One region of the Streptomyces sp. MGP-P1 genome, then DNA from elsewhere that is predicted to be linked to it. Evidence: riboswitches for the same ligand, from Rfam matches in the RefSeq annotation. Region 1 holds a riboswitch; each other region holds the start of a gene.
The links. A riboswitch is a leader RNA that binds a small molecule or an ion and turns the genes downstream of it on or off. The one in region 1 is predicted to bind cyclic di-AMP.
Positions count from the first base shown of each region.

Region 2: another riboswitch for cyclic di-AMP. It lies ahead of AC3CH1_RS15355 (M23 family metallopeptidase); the one in region 1 lies ahead of AC3CH1_RS21645 (M23 family metallopeptidase).
Region 3: another riboswitch for cyclic di-AMP. It lies ahead of AC3CH1_RS03765 (M23 family metallopeptidase); the one in region 1 lies ahead of AC3CH1_RS21645 (M23 family metallopeptidase).
Region 4: another riboswitch for cyclic di-AMP. It lies ahead of AC3CH1_RS22300 (transglycosylase family protein); the one in region 1 lies ahead of AC3CH1_RS21645 (M23 family metallopeptidase).

Region 1 is NZ_JBYMEM010000006.1:1,334,715-1,338,163, forward strand. It holds gene AC3CH1_RS21640 (M16 family metallopeptidase) at 1-1,134, shown strand, start outside; cyclic di-AMP (ydaO/yuaA leader) riboswitch at 1,357-1,524, shown strand; gene AC3CH1_RS21645 (M23 family metallopeptidase) at 1,538-2,350, shown strand; gene AC3CH1_RS21650 (GntR family transcriptional regulator) at 2,528-3,235, shown strand; gene AC3CH1_RS21655 (HPr family phosphocarrier protein) at 3,392-3,449, opposite strand, start outside.
Region 2 is NZ_JBYMEM010000005.1:1,296,750-1,300,198, reverse strand. It holds gene AC3CH1_RS15360 (aldo/keto reductase) at 1-670, opposite strand, end outside; gene AC3CH1_RS15355 (M23 family metallopeptidase) at 828-1,859, opposite strand; cyclic di-AMP (ydaO/yuaA leader) riboswitch at 1,871-2,023, opposite strand; gene AC3CH1_RS15350 (PP2C family protein-serine/threonine phosphatase) at 2,289-3,449, opposite strand, start outside.
Region 3 is NZ_JBYMEM010000001.1:820,485-823,933, forward strand. It holds gene AC3CH1_RS03760 (SGNH/GDSL hydrolase family protein) at 1-462, opposite strand, end outside; gene AC3CH1_RS03765 (M23 family metallopeptidase) at 652-1,608, opposite strand; cyclic di-AMP (ydaO/yuaA leader) riboswitch at 1,611-1,771, opposite strand; gene AC3CH1_RS03770 (tyrosine-protein phosphatase) at 2,216-3,028, shown strand; gene AC3CH1_RS03775 (DUF6126 family protein) at 3,076-3,249, opposite strand; gene AC3CH1_RS03780 (helix-turn-helix domain-containing protein) at 3,315-3,449, opposite strand, start outside.
Region 4 is NZ_JBYMEM010000007.1:119,650-123,098, forward strand. It holds partial or broken gene AC3CH1_RS22295 (transglycosylase family protein) at 1-943, shown strand, start outside; cyclic di-AMP (ydaO/yuaA leader) riboswitch at 1,233-1,415, shown strand; gene AC3CH1_RS22300 (transglycosylase family protein) at 1,421-2,140, shown strand; gene eno (phosphopyruvate hydratase) at 2,463-3,449, shown strand, end outside.

The sequences.
Region 1 (3,449 bases):
GAGGAGTTCGCCGCCGAGCTGGAGCGCTGCGGCGCCACGCTCGACGCGCACGCCGACCACCCCGGCATCCGGGTCTCCCTGGAGGTCCCGGCCTCCCGGCTGACCAAGGCCCTCGGGCTGGTCGCCGAGGCGCTGCGGGCCCCGGCCTTCGACCAGAGCGAGATCGAGCGCCTCGTCGGCAACCGTCTCGACGAGATCCCGCACGAGCACGCCAACCCGTCCCGGCGCGCCGCCAAGCAGCTCTCCAAGGAGCTGTTCCCGGCCACCGCCCGGATGTCCCGCCCGCGCCTGGGCACCGAGGAGACGGTCCGGCGGATCGACGAGAGGGCCGTGCGCGCCTTCTTCGACGCCCACGTCCGGCCGTCCACCGCGACGGCCGTTATCGTCGGCGACCTGACCGGCATCGACCTGGACGCGCTGCTGGCGGAGACCCTCGGCGACTGGTCGGGCAACGCCGGCCAGGCCCGCCCGGTGCCGCCCATCACCGCGGACGACACCGGCCGCGTCGTGATCGTGGACCGGCCCGGCGCGGTCCAGACCCAGCTGCTGATCGGCCGCATCGGCGCCGACCGGCACGAGCGCGTGTGGCCCGCCCAGGTGCTCGGCACGTACTGCCTGGGCGGCACCCTCACCTCCCGGCTGGACCGGGTGCTGCGCGAGGAGAAGGGCTACACCTACGGGGTGCGGGCCTTCGCCCAGGTGCTGCGCTCCAGCGGCCCGGACTCCGGCGGCGCGGCCATGCTCGCGATCAGCGGCTCGGTGGACACGGAGTCCACCGGACCGGCACTGGACGACCTCTGGAAGGTCCTGCGGACGCTGGCCGCCGAGGGACTGACCGACGCCGAGCGCGAGACGGCCGTGCAGAACCTGGTGGGCGTCGCCCCGCTGAAGTTCGAGACCGCCGCCTCCGTCGCGAGCACGCTGGCCGACCAGGTCGAGCAGCACCTCCCCGACGACTACCAGGCACACCTCTACGCCCGGCTCGCCGAGACGGGCACCGTGGAGGCGACCGCCGCCGTGGTCAGCGCCTTCCCGGTCGACCGGCTGGTCACGGTCCTCGTGGGGGACGCCGCCCGGATCGAGGAGCCCGTGAGGGCCCTCGGCATCGGAGAGGTGTCCGTCGTCACCGGCTGACGCACCCGTGGCACACCGCCGCGAACAGGACCCCGACGGACGCATGTTCGTCGGGGTTCTTCCTTTCTGTCCGATTAGCCCAACTCGTCACCTTTGGGGGAGAGGCTGCCTGTCTGCCCTGTGGGATGTGCGACAAATCCCCCGGTCCGTTTGGCGATGGGAAGTCGCCCCGCCTAGCGTCGGCTCGGCTGTCCGCCACCCGTATGCCGCAACCGCGGCGCCGGGCAGTCATCGCCGAGTCCCCGTCAGGCGCGAGCCTGGGGAGCCGGGGACCCACGCAGTCCCTGGGGTGAATCGGAGGCCCGTGCCGCGAAACCGGCGTGGGGATCCGTAGGAGACCTTCCTGCTCCGAACCCGTCAGCTAACCCGGTAGGCGAGAAGGAAGGAAAGGATCAGCCCCTCCATGGCGTTCACCCGTGCCACCGGGAAGCACCGTGCCCCGAGGCGCCTCACGCGCCGGAGCGCCCAGGCCGCCGGCATCGCGGCTCTGGCCACCGGGGTCCTCGGCTCGCTGGCCTCCCCGGCCCTCGCCGCGGACACCGAGGCCGCCCAGGTCGCCGACACCGGCCTCATCCAGGCCGTCGCCCTCGACGCCACTCTCGCCGAGCAGATAGACGCCCAGGCCCACGCCCAGAAGCTGCAGGCCGACGCCATCGCGAAGGCGAAGGCCGAGGCCGCCGCGGAGGCCCGCGAGAAGGCAGCCAAGGCCAAGGCGAAGGCGGAGGCCGAGCGCAAGGCCGAGGCCCGCGCCCAGGAGGTCCGCGAGGAGAAGGCCCGTGCCGCCCGCGCCGCCGAGCGCGCCCGTCTGAACGCCTTCCACCTCCCGGTGGCCGGCTCCCACGTCACCACCGGCTACAACACCGGCGGTGCGCTCTGGTCCTCCGGCAGCCACTCCGGCGTGGACTTCCAGGCCGCCTCCGGCAGCTCCGTCGTGGCCGTCGGCGCCGGCACGGTCGTCGAGGCCGGCTGGGGCGGCGCGTACGGCAACAACATCGTGCTCCGGATGACGGACGGCACGTACACCCAGTACGGCCACCTCTCCTCGATCGGCGTCTCCGTCGGCCAGAGCGTCTCCTCCGGCCAGCAGATCGGCCTCTCCGGCTCCACCGGCAACTCCACCGGCCCGCACCTGCACTTCGAGGCCCGGACCAGCCCCGACTACGGCTCCGACATGGACCCCGTCGGCTACCTGCGCTCCCACGGACTGAACGTCTGACCCGCCCCGCGCGACCCCGTCCGAAGGCCCCGGCGCCCGCCGGGGCCTTCGGCGATTCCAGCCCGTGGATATCCTTGGATTCCGGCCTGCCATCGGAAATTCAGGCAGATTGCAATAGAGTCACGGAACAGACGTCGGGCGGCCGCGTTTCGCGGGGATCAAGGCGGAGGTTCGGACATGCGCATTCCCGCGCATTCGGTATGCACGGCAATCCGTGACGACATCGTCTCCGGTGTCTACGAGCGGGGCAGCCGCCTCACCGAGGAGCTGCTGGCCCGCCGCTACGGGGTCTCCCGCGTCCCGGTCCGCGAGGCCCTGCGCACCCTGGAGTCCGAGGGCTTCGTCGTCACCCGCAGACATGCGGGCGCCTGTGTCGCCGAGCCCACGGTGCAGGAGGCGGCGGACCTCCTGGAGATGCGGATGCTTCTGGAGCCCCTGGGTGCGGCCCGCGCCGCGCAGCGCCGCACGGAAGCCCACCTGAAGGTGCTCCGGGGCCTGGTCAGACTGGGCCAGGAGCGGGCCCGCCGGGGTGAGGGCGAGGACCTGCGCTCGCTGGCCGGCTGGTTCCACGAGACCCTCGCCCAGGCCTCCGGCAGCCCCGGACTCATCGCCCTGCTCACCCAGCTCCGCCACAAAATCGCCTGGATGTACGCGGTCGAGCAGCCGGCCCGACCGGTCGACTCCTGGGCCGAGCGCGGCGCGATCGTGGACGCCGTGGCGCGCGGCGACGCGGAGCGGGCGAGGGCGCTGACCGCCCAGTACGCGGAACGCGCCACGGGGACCCACCGGCTGCGCCGCCCGCACCCGCCGGGGCGGCGCGCCGCGCCCGTTCCCCGCGTGAGGACTTCGCAACACGACGTAAACATCGCGGGCGTCCGTAATTAACAGAAGAGCCGTAGACAAAGAGAAGTAATGGCGGGGCATTGTTCGTGCTGCCCGGAATTGATGCGTAGCTCTTTCCCGAAAGCGAAAGAGCCGTGATCCCTCAACGGGGTCACGGCTCTCGCACCTGGCGAATCCGGCCGGGCCGGGTCGCGTGGGTCAGACGGTCTCGGGGAGTTCTTCCAAGCCCTCGGCGACCAGCTTCGCGAGCCGGTCC
Region 2 (3,449 bases), on a different contig from region 1:
GGCGGTACTTGCCGGTGAGGAAGCCGGAGGCGAGCGCGTAGTACGGGACGGCGGCGAGGCCGGCGCGGGCCGCGGTGTCCTGGAGGTCGCCCTCGTAGGTGTCGCGGGAGACCAGGTTGTAGTGCGGCTGGAGCGCGACGTACCGGGCGAGGCCCTCGCGCTCGGAGAAGTCGAGGGAGGCCCGCAGGCGCTCGGGGCTGATGTTGGAAGCGGCGATGTGCCGCACCTTGCCGTCCTTCACCAGTTGGTCGAGGGCGGTGATGATCTCCTCGACCGGGACGGTCTCGTCGTCGAAGTGCGTGTAGTAGAGGTCGATGTGGTCGGTGCCGAGGCGGCGCAGCGATGCCTCGGCCGCGCCCTTGACGGTGCCGGCGGAGAGGCCCCGGTGGTCGGGGTGGGCGCCGACCTTGGTGGCGACGACGATGTCGGACCGGTTGGAGCGGGAGGCGAGCCACTTGCCGATGACGGTCTCCGACTCACCGCCCTCGTTGCCCTCGACCCAGGCGGAGTACGCGTCGGCGGTGTCGATGAAGTTGCCGCCGGCCGCGACGTACGCGTCCAGGACGGCGAAGGACTGGTCCTCGTCCGCCGTCCAGCCGAAGACGTTGCCGCCGAGGGCGAGGGGGAAGACCTGGAGGTCGGAGGTGCCGAGAGTGCGCTGGGAAGTCATGTGGAGGTTCAACGGGCCGGGGCGGGGACGGTATTCCGTCGCCCGCCGGACCGTACCGTCCCCGGACAGACCGGCAGCCCTGACGTCGGGGGGTGTGCGTCAGGGCTGCCGGGGTTGGGGGGCGGCGACGAAGGGCGTCAGCCGCGGGGCCGGGTGGTCAGACGTTCAGGCCCTTGCTGCTGAGCCAGGCCATCGGGTCCATCGCGGAACCGCCTGCGGTGCGGACCTCCAGGTGGAGGTGGACGCCGGTGACGTTGCCGCTGTCGCCCATGCGGCCGATGGTCTGGCCGGTGGTGACCTTCTGGCCGACGGAGACCTCGATCGAGGACTGGTGGGCGTACCAGACCTCCGTGCCGTCCTCGAGTTCGAGGACCGTGCGGTAGCCGTACGAGCCGGAGTAGCCGGCCGAGGTGATCGTGCCGCTGTGCACGGCCTTGAGCGGTGCGCCGGCCGACCCGGCGAAGTCGAGACCGGTGTGCTGGCCCGAGGACCAGAGCGCGCCGGACTGACCGTAGGTCGAGGTGATCGTGTACGAGAAGGTGGGGAGGGAGAAGCTGGCGGCGAGCTTCGCGAGCCGCTCGGCCTCCTTCTTCTTCTCCGCCGCTTCCTTCGCCGCCTTCTTCTTCGCGGCGGCCTCGGCCTCGGCCTCGTCCTGCTGCTTCTTGGCCTCGGCGGCGGCGCTCTCGGCCGCTGCCTTCTCGGCGGCTGCCCTGGCCTCGGCGTCGGCGCTGGCCTGCTGCTGTTCGGCCTGCTGGAGGATCCGGGCGCGCAGCGCCTCGCCCGCGTCGGTGCCCTGCTCGGCCTCGGCGGTGGTGAGGCCGGCGGTGGTGAGCGGCGCGGAGGCGGCGACCGGGGCGGGCGCCGCCTCGTCGGACATCAAAGACCCGACGCCGGGAAGGGACTTGGCGTCGGGGAGGTTGTCCACGATGGAATCGGGAAGAGAGATGGAGACCGGCGCCTTGTCCTGCGCGGTGGCCATGCCGCCGGCACCGACAGCCGCTATGACGCCGACCCCGAGGACGGTGGAGCTACGGGCGAGACCACGCTGCTTGGCCACGCGGTGCTTGCCGCGCACGGGACGGATGGACTCCGCGGTGGGGTTCCATTCCTCCCAGGTGCGCTCCTCGCCACCGAAGGTGTCGGCACTGAAGGGTGACGGGGCCTCAGGGGCAGGCTTGTTGGACGCCACGTGGGCGCACTCCTTTCCTTCCTTCTCGCCTACCGGGTTAGCTGACGGGTTCGGAGCAGGAAGGTCTCCTACGGGCCCCTCCGTCTCTCACGAGACGCAGGCGTCCGATTCACCCCATGTAGGTGGTTCCCCGGTTCCCTTGCGGAATTCGGCGCTCGCGCGCGGCGCCGTCTCTGACGACGGCTGTGACGACCGCGCTGCGTTATCGAACGTTAATAGACGGACGGGCCCTATTCCAAGCTGTTCCTGTTGATCATTAACGAACAGGGCAGGGATGTACGGGTGGCAACCGGGCGCAATCGGGCGACTTGACCACCGCTCAGCCACATCACTTTTTCTGACGGTGTGTCAAATGTTATGCGGAGCGGTGTCTTTCGATTACGCACCGTGTCAACGCCCGGCGGCTTCGTCCAGCTTCATCGCCCAGCGTCATCGCCCGGCGTCATCGCCCCGGCCCACGATCTTCACCGTCGTCCGGCGCACGGGCTGCCCCTCCGCCGGCCGGCCGACCGCGATGAGCGCCATGTCGTCCGTGGTCCGCCCGCCGGTGTGCAGCCGTACGTCGTCCGTCAGCGCCGACAACAGCTCCTCCGGGCCGGGGAAGATCCGGCCGCGCAGCCGGGCCGCCGGATCGTAGAAGACCCCGTTCGGGTCCCGCGCCTCGGACAGGCCGTCCGTGAAGGCGAGGAGCGTCGCCCCGGCGGGCATCGCCCACTCGTCGGACCGGTCCGGCCACACCCCCAGGTCCATCCCCAGCGGCATGGCGGGCACCGAGGGCGCCAGCACCTCCAGGGCGCCGTCGGCGTGCAGCAGGATCGGCTCGGGGTGACCGCGGTTGACGATGCGCAACGAGGCCGCACCGGGCGGGATCTCGGCGAGCACGGCGGTGATGAACCCCTCCATCGCGTCCAGCCCGTACCGCCGGGTCCCCTCCCGGGCCAGCGCCCGCTCCAGCCGCTGCGCGACACCCTCCAGCGAACGCTCCTGCTCGGCCGCCTCGCGGAACGCCCCGATGATCACCGCCACCGCCTCGACGGCGTCCAGCCCCTTGCCGCGTACGTCGCCGACGACCACACGCACGCCGTACGGGGTGTCCGCGACGGCGAACAGGTCGCCGCCCACGAACTCGTCCGCCTGCGCCGCCTCGTACCGCGCGGCCACCTGGAGTCCGCCGATCCGCTCGGCCGGGGTCGGCAGCACGGCCCGCATGGCGGTCTCCGCGATGACCCGGGCCGACGCCAGCTGCTCGTTGCCGCGCCGCACGACGCCGTTGATGACCAGGGCCAGCACCGAGGCCGTGAGCACGGTGAGCATCTCGATGACCGGGACCACCTGGGTGGTCGTCCCGTCGGAGAGCCGCATCGCGATGACGGAGAGGACCGCGGCGATCCCCGTACGGACGGTCCGCGACTTCGAGAAGAACGGCGCGGCGACCAGCGGGGCCGCGACGAACAGGGGGACCGCCGTGAAGTTGGGCGGAGCCAGCGAGTCGAACACCAGCCCGCCGAGGATCAACAGAGCGGGCAGCAGCCGGACGACCCGCCCGGTGCGCCGCCCGTCGGACGTCAGCTGGCCCTCCCGGGACCCGAA
Region 3 (3,449 bases), on a different contig from region 1:
GGCGATCTTGCCGCGCATGTGGCGCAGCACCGGAACGCCCCGGGTGTCGAAGCCGGTGGTGACCATGACCGTGCCGACGGCGTTGCTCAGGTCGGCGACCGCCCGCTCGAAGCGCTCGGCGAGGTCGTCGGGGTCGGTGCCGGGCCGGATGATGTCGTTGCCGCCCGCGCAGAAGCTGACCAGGTCGGGGGCCAGTTCCTTGGCGCGCGGGACCTGCTCCTCGACGATCTGGTCGAGGAGACGTCCTCGTACGGCGAGATTGGCGTAGCGGAAGTAGTCCAGGGGGCCGGTCGCCCCCTCGGGGGCCGGGAGCCGGTCGGCGAGGAGCACCGCGAAGCGGTCCGCCCAGCCGAGATACGTCCCGTCGGGGCCGGGGTCGCCGACGCCCTCGGTGAAACTGTCGCCAATCGCCGCGTACGACCCGATGGTGTGCTGCCGGTTGTTTCTCGAATCGTCTGCCACAAGCACTTATCCTGCATCGTGCGATGTGACCTACGCGACCGTAATACGGGGTTGACGGGTGGTGAGATAGACCACCCGGTCAGTTTTTGGTAAAGCCGGAATAAGTGGAGGGGCGGTGCGCCGCCGCGCACCGCCCCTCGATCACTTCTCGCCGCGTCCGGTCGGAAACGGCGACCCTGGACGGAGACGTCAGACGGAGACGCCGTGCTGACGCAGGTACGCGATCGGGTCGATGTCCGAGCCGTAGCTCGGGCCGGTGCGGACCTCGAAGTGCAGGTGCGGTCCGGTGGAGTTGCCGGTGGAGCCGGAGAGGCCGATCTGCTGGCCCCCGGTGACGGTCTGGCCGACGGAGACGTTGAGCGAGGACTGGTGGGCGTACTGGGAGTACATGCCGTCCTCGTGCTGGATGACGACCTCGTTGCCGTAGGAGCCGCTGTTGCCGGCCGAGACGACGGTGCCCGGACCGATGGCGAGTACGGGGGTGCCGGAGGCGGCCTGGAAGTCCGAGCCGGTGTGGTAGCCGCTGGACCAGCTGGCGCCGGAAGCCCGGTACTGGGTGGTGACGTTGGCGCTGGCCAGCGGGGCGGACCAGCCGGAGCCGGTGGCCTCGGAGGAGCCGGTCCCCGACGTGCTGCCGGAGCCCTCGGAGTCGTCGGCGGAGACGGTGTCGGCCTTCGGGGCCTCCTTAGGCGCGGCCTTCGGCGCCGGTGCGGCCTTCTTCGGGGCGGCCTCGGGGGCCGCGGACTTCTCGGCCGGCTCGGAGCCCTTGGCGCCGAGGGTCAGCTTCATGCCCGGGTGGATCAGGCCGGGGTTCTCGCCGACGGTGGAGCGGTTGTCCTGGTAGAGCTTCTCCCACCCGCCCTTGAGCTGGTGCTCGGCCGCGATCTTCGCCAGGTAGTCGCCGGAGACGACGGCGTACGTCTTCGGGGCGGTCTTCGACGCGGCGGGGGCGGTGGCCGGGACGGTGTGCGCGGCGGCGACCGAGGCGGCGGCGGGCTTCACGGCCGGAGCGGCCTGGTCCGCCGCGTTCGCGACGGTGGCCCCGATGAGCGGGAGGGCGAGTGCGGCGCCGCCGGTCCCTGCGACGAGGACGCCGCGGGAGATCGGGCCGGACTTCGGACGACGGTGCTTACCCTTTGCGGGCATGGGAAGTTCCTCTCCGGCGCCTGCGAGGTGAGCTGTCGGGTTCGGGCTGGAGATGCCCGGTCGCGTTGCGGCGACTTCACCCCGAGCCGGTCCGGATCGCTCCGGATCGGCGGCTTACCTGGTTCCCCCGCTCCTGCCACGCGTGAGTGGGTGGGTGCGAATTCCGGGCGGCGGCAGGATTAGGCGGTCCGTCCGGATTGCGGCGACCGTAAACGAGTCAGGACGAGCTGAACAAGCCATCGGTTGCTCGCCGGAATCATCGGTTCACTATCGACCCGGAATTCCCGTCACACTCCGTGGATTACGGATCTTGGATTTCCGTGCGGGCAACGGGAATGCCTCGGGGCGCACTCACCACGGACCGTCACGGATATGATCCCGCTCACCTCCGAAATCCCATCTCCCCCATTAGCGGGGCATGTTCTGCGAAATGCACCAATACGGACATTGGGCCGACCCCCCTCCTGACACTGGGTCAGCCCGGACGTCTCGGCACCCCGCACCGGAGCTCTCGACCGTGATGATTTTCCGTCGAATCGATGTCGTATCGTCACGGGAGCGCCCTCGCCGGCGAGCCGCGCCGACGCCAGAGATCCCAGGAGCCACCGTGACGCAACAGGTGCCGCAGGTCCCGCCGACAGAGACCGTGCTGACCGGAGTCCGCAACTTCCGCGATGTGGGCGGGCTCCCCACCGCGGACGGACGGCGCACCGCCTTCGGGCGGCTCTACCGGAGCGGTCACCTGGCGCACGCCACGGCCGAGGACGCGGCTTTCCTCGGCGGGCTCGGGCTGCACACGATCTTCGACTTCCGCCACTCCGCCGACCACCGGCTCGACGGGTACGACATCGAGCTGGCCGGTGTCCGCAATGTCAGCATTCCGCTCTCGGACCCGGCGGACGGCGCCGAGTTCTGGCGGCTGGTGAGCGACGGAAACATCGAGCAGCTGCGCTCGGTCCTCGCGAACGGCAAGGGCGTCGACCGCATGATCCGTATGTACCGCGCGACGATCCTGGACCGCACCGCCGAGCACAGCCGGGTGCTGCACTCCCTGGCCGAGGACAGCGTCCCCGCCCTGATGCACTGCGCGGCGGGCAAGGACCGGGCCGGTCTCTCGATCGCGGTCGCCCTGCTGGCGGTCGGCGTCGAGCCGGAAGCGATCGAGGAGGACTACCTCAAGTCCGACGACCTCCGCCGCCGCTACGCCCTGAAGCGCTCCGACGCGTCCGGCACCGACATGTCGCCCGAGGTGCTGGAGCTGCTGGACCCGCTCTTCGGGGCGCGGCCCGCCTACCTCGCGGCGGCCTTCACGGCCATCGAGGAGAGCTGGGGAACGACGGACCGCTACCTGTCGGAGGGGCTGAAGGTCTCCCCCGAGACCCGGGAGCGGCTGCGCGAGCGCCTGCTCGACCAGGCCTGACCCGGACGGGAGGCGGCCGCCCGGGGCGGCCGGTCGTCCGCCCGCCGTCACTTGCTCCCGGCCACCACGAAGAGCAGGTAGAGGAAGCCCGCGATGACGTGGCCCGCCACCAGGTAGGCGAAGAGGCGGATGATGACGCCGCGCGGCATCCGCTTCTCCTGCGGGTCCTCGTTCGGGCGGCGGCCGGGGCCCAGCGGGTCGTAGTGCTCGGAATCGGACATGACGGTCCTCTCTGTCGGCCTCGCGGCCGGTGGAGCGAAGGATGGAGCCGGCGGGGACGGCCGGTTCAGCGCGCGTGGAGGGCGTTGCCGAGGCACAGCTCGGCGGCGGGGCTCTGCAGCAGGGAGTGGACGAAGAGCAGCTCCGCGCCGCAGCGGTCGATGGCCGCGATCCGGTGCGGGGTGAGCGAGTCGAAGTGGGC
Region 4 (3,449 bases), on a different contig from region 1:
CCGGAGGCGCGCACGCGGCCGAGGCCACCACCTGGGACCGGGTCGCCGAGTGCGAGAGCGGCGGCATGTGGAGCGCCGATCTCGGCAACGGCTACTACGGCGGGCTCCAGTTCTCGCAGGAGACCTGGTCGGCGTACGGCGGCACGGCGTTCGCGCCCCGCGCCGACCTCGCCAGCCGCTCGCAGCAGATCTCCGTCGCCGAGAAGGTCCTGGACGACCAGGGCCCGAAGGCTTGGCCCAGCTGTGCGGTGATCTCCGGCCTCGCGGTGGGCGGCGGTCTGCCCGGCGTCGACCCGGGCGCCTCGCCGTCCGCGGATCCGTCCGCCGATCCGTCGGCGGACCCCTCGGCCGACCCGACCTCCACCCCGGCCGACGAAGCGGACGCAACCGGTGAATCGCGCGAAGCGGGCAAGAGGGAGAAGGGTGATGAGGCGGACAAGGGCGGTAGAGGTGGCGCGGAGAAGGGGAGCGGGACTCCCGACTCCTCGGTGACGCCCTCCGCCCCGCCCGCCTCCGACGCCCCCGACGCCTCGGACCCCTCCACCGCCCCCGACGCCTCGGCGGACGAGGACGGCCAGGGGGGCAAGCACCGGGGCGCCCCGCGCCCGAGGAGGTCGACGCGGACCGGAAGGACGACCCCCGTGAGTCCGGCCGGCACGCCTCGCGCGGCGAAGGCGGCGCGCGGGACGGTGGCGCGGCGGCCGCCGACGGGTACACCGTGCGGCCCGGGGACAACCTCTGGGCGATCGCCGACGCCCAGGAGATCCCCGGCGGCTGGACCGGCCTGTACGAGACGAACAAGGGCCTCCTGGGTGCCGACCCGGACCTGATCCTGCCCGGCCAGAACCTGGATCTGGGCCTGGATCAGGATGCGGGCAAGGGTGTGGACCGGGCCGCCCCGGAGGGTGCCGAGACGGCCGCCGAGGCTCCCGCCGCCAACTGATCGAACCCGGCGAAACACCCCGAAAATCGGGGCAGTTAAGAGACCTATGTCCACTTTTGTGTAAGTGAGACATGGGTCTCTTTGCTTCAACTGGTGCTTTTCGACCGGCCGGTCCGGGCGTATCGCCTCCCACCTGCGGAAACGGCCCACCGGCTACGGCGAGTTCGGGCCGAATGCCCCCTATGTCCGTCTTTGAATGTCGGGGTTGCCTGTGTTTACGGTCGGAACCGCTCGCACCGCGGGCCCCGTCGACCGTCACGCCGAATCCTGCCGTCGGTCGAAGGGAACAGACGCGTAAGCGCCGTAGGCAGGAGCGGGGGACCCAGGTAAGCCGCCGGGTCCGGACGCCTCGTCGAACCGACGGGGACGTACGGGACCGGCTAGGGGTGAAGTCGCGAGCAGCACCGCGCGACCGGGCAACTCATCAGCCCGAACCCGACAGCTCACCTCGTAGGCGTCGGTGAGGAGATTCGTTCCATGCTGCTGAACAGCAAGGGCAAGCACCGCCGCCCGTCCAAGGCCACCCGTATCGCCACCCTCGCGGGTGTCACCGGTGCCGCCGTCGCCATCCCGCTGATGGGCGCGACCAACGCTTCCGCCGCCTCCGTCGAGACCTGGGACGCCGTCGCCCAGTGCGAGTCCGGCGGCAACTGGTCCATCAACACCGGCAACGGCTACTACGGCGGACTGCAGTTCTCGCAGTCCAGCTGGGCCGCCGCCGGCGGTACGCAGTACGCCTCCCGTGCAGACCTGGCCTCCAAGGACCAGCAGATCGCCACCGCCGAGAAGCTCCTCGACCTCCAGGGCCCGGGTGCCTGGGCCTGCGCCGGCGCCGGCGGCCTCACCAACGACGGTGTGGACCCGGGCGTGAACACCGGCTCCGGCTCCGGCGAGAGCAAGCCCGAGCAGGCGCAGCCCGAGCGTCAGGCCGAGCAGCCCACCACGCGCTCCGAGCAGCGCGAGGCCCCCAAGGCCGAGAGCGAGAAGGCCGAGAGCAAGAAGACCGTCACCACCCCGACCGGCGAGAAGGTCCAGAAGGGCGACGGCGAGTACAAGGTCAAGACCGGCGACACCCTGAGCACCATCGCCGACGCGGAGGACGTCAAGGGCGGCTGGAGCAAGATCTTCAAGCTCAACGACGACATCGTCAAGGACGCCGACCTGATCTTCCCGGGTCAGCAGCTCCACCTGAAGTAATCGCCGTCTCTCCTCCCCGGAGGAGAAGCGTCCGGCGGCACTTCTCCTCGCACGGCTCCCCGGCCCGGCGCGCTCGTCCCCCCAGCGCGCCGGGCCGGGTTCTTCTTGGGCGGCGGGCGCCGAAGGCCCGCATGCGTTCACCTCTTGTCGTTACCACTCAGTAGATTTCTAGAGTTTTGTCCCATGATGCAGGCCCTTGGGACCTTTTTCGTCCCAGGACGCGGGCGGTCGGCCGACCGACGCGGCCGGGCCCGATAGGCTCGTGCCGCAGGGCCACAGTGACCCCGCACAACCAGTGTCAGATCCCAGAAGGAGATGCCTCGTGCCGTCCATCGACGTCGTCGTAGCCAGGGAAATCCTCGACTCCCGGGGCAACCCCACGGTCGAGGTCGAGGTTGGCCTCGACGACGGCAGCACGGGCCGTGCTGCTGTTCCGTCCGGTGCCTCCACCGGTGCGTTCGAGGCCATCGAGCTTCGCGACGGTGACCCCAACCGCTACATGGGCAAGGGCGTCGAGAAGGCCGTCCTCGCCGTCATCGAGCAGATCGGCCCGGAGCTCGTCGGGTACGACGCCACCGAGCAGCGCCTCATCGACCAGGCGATGTTCGACCTCGACGCCACCGAGAACAAGGCGTCGCTCGGTGCGAACGCCATCCTCGGCGTCTCGCTGGCCGTCGCGCACGCCGCCTCCGAGGCGTCCGACCTGCCGCTCTTCCGCTACCTCGGCGGCCCGAACGCGCACCTGCTGCCCGTTCCGATGATGAACATCCTGAACGGCGGCTCGCACGCCGACTCCAACGTGGACGTCCAGGAGTTCATGATCGCCCCGATCGGCGCGGAGTCCTTCTCCGAGGCCCTGCGCTGGGGCGCGGAGGTCTACCACACGCTGAAGAAGGTCCTCAAGACCAAGGGCCTGTCCACCGGACTCGGCGACGAGGGCGGCTTCGCCCCGAACCTGGAGTCCAACCGCGCCGCCCTGGACCTCATCGTCGAGGCCATCAAGGAGGCCGGTTACGTCCCGGGCCGCGACATCGCGCTCGCGCTCGACGTCGCCGCGTCCGAGTTCTACAAGGACGGCGTCTACGAGTTCGAGGGCAAGTCCCGCTCGGCCGCCGAGATGACCGAGTACTACGAGGAGCTCGTCTCCGCGTACCCGCTGGTCTCCATCGAGGACCCGCTGTACGAGGACGACTGGGCCGGCTGGAAGGTCATCACCGACCGCATCGGCGCCAAGGTGCAGATCGTCGGCGACGACCTCTTCGTCACCAACCCCGAGCGTCTGGCCCGCGGCATCGAGGAGGGCTCCGCC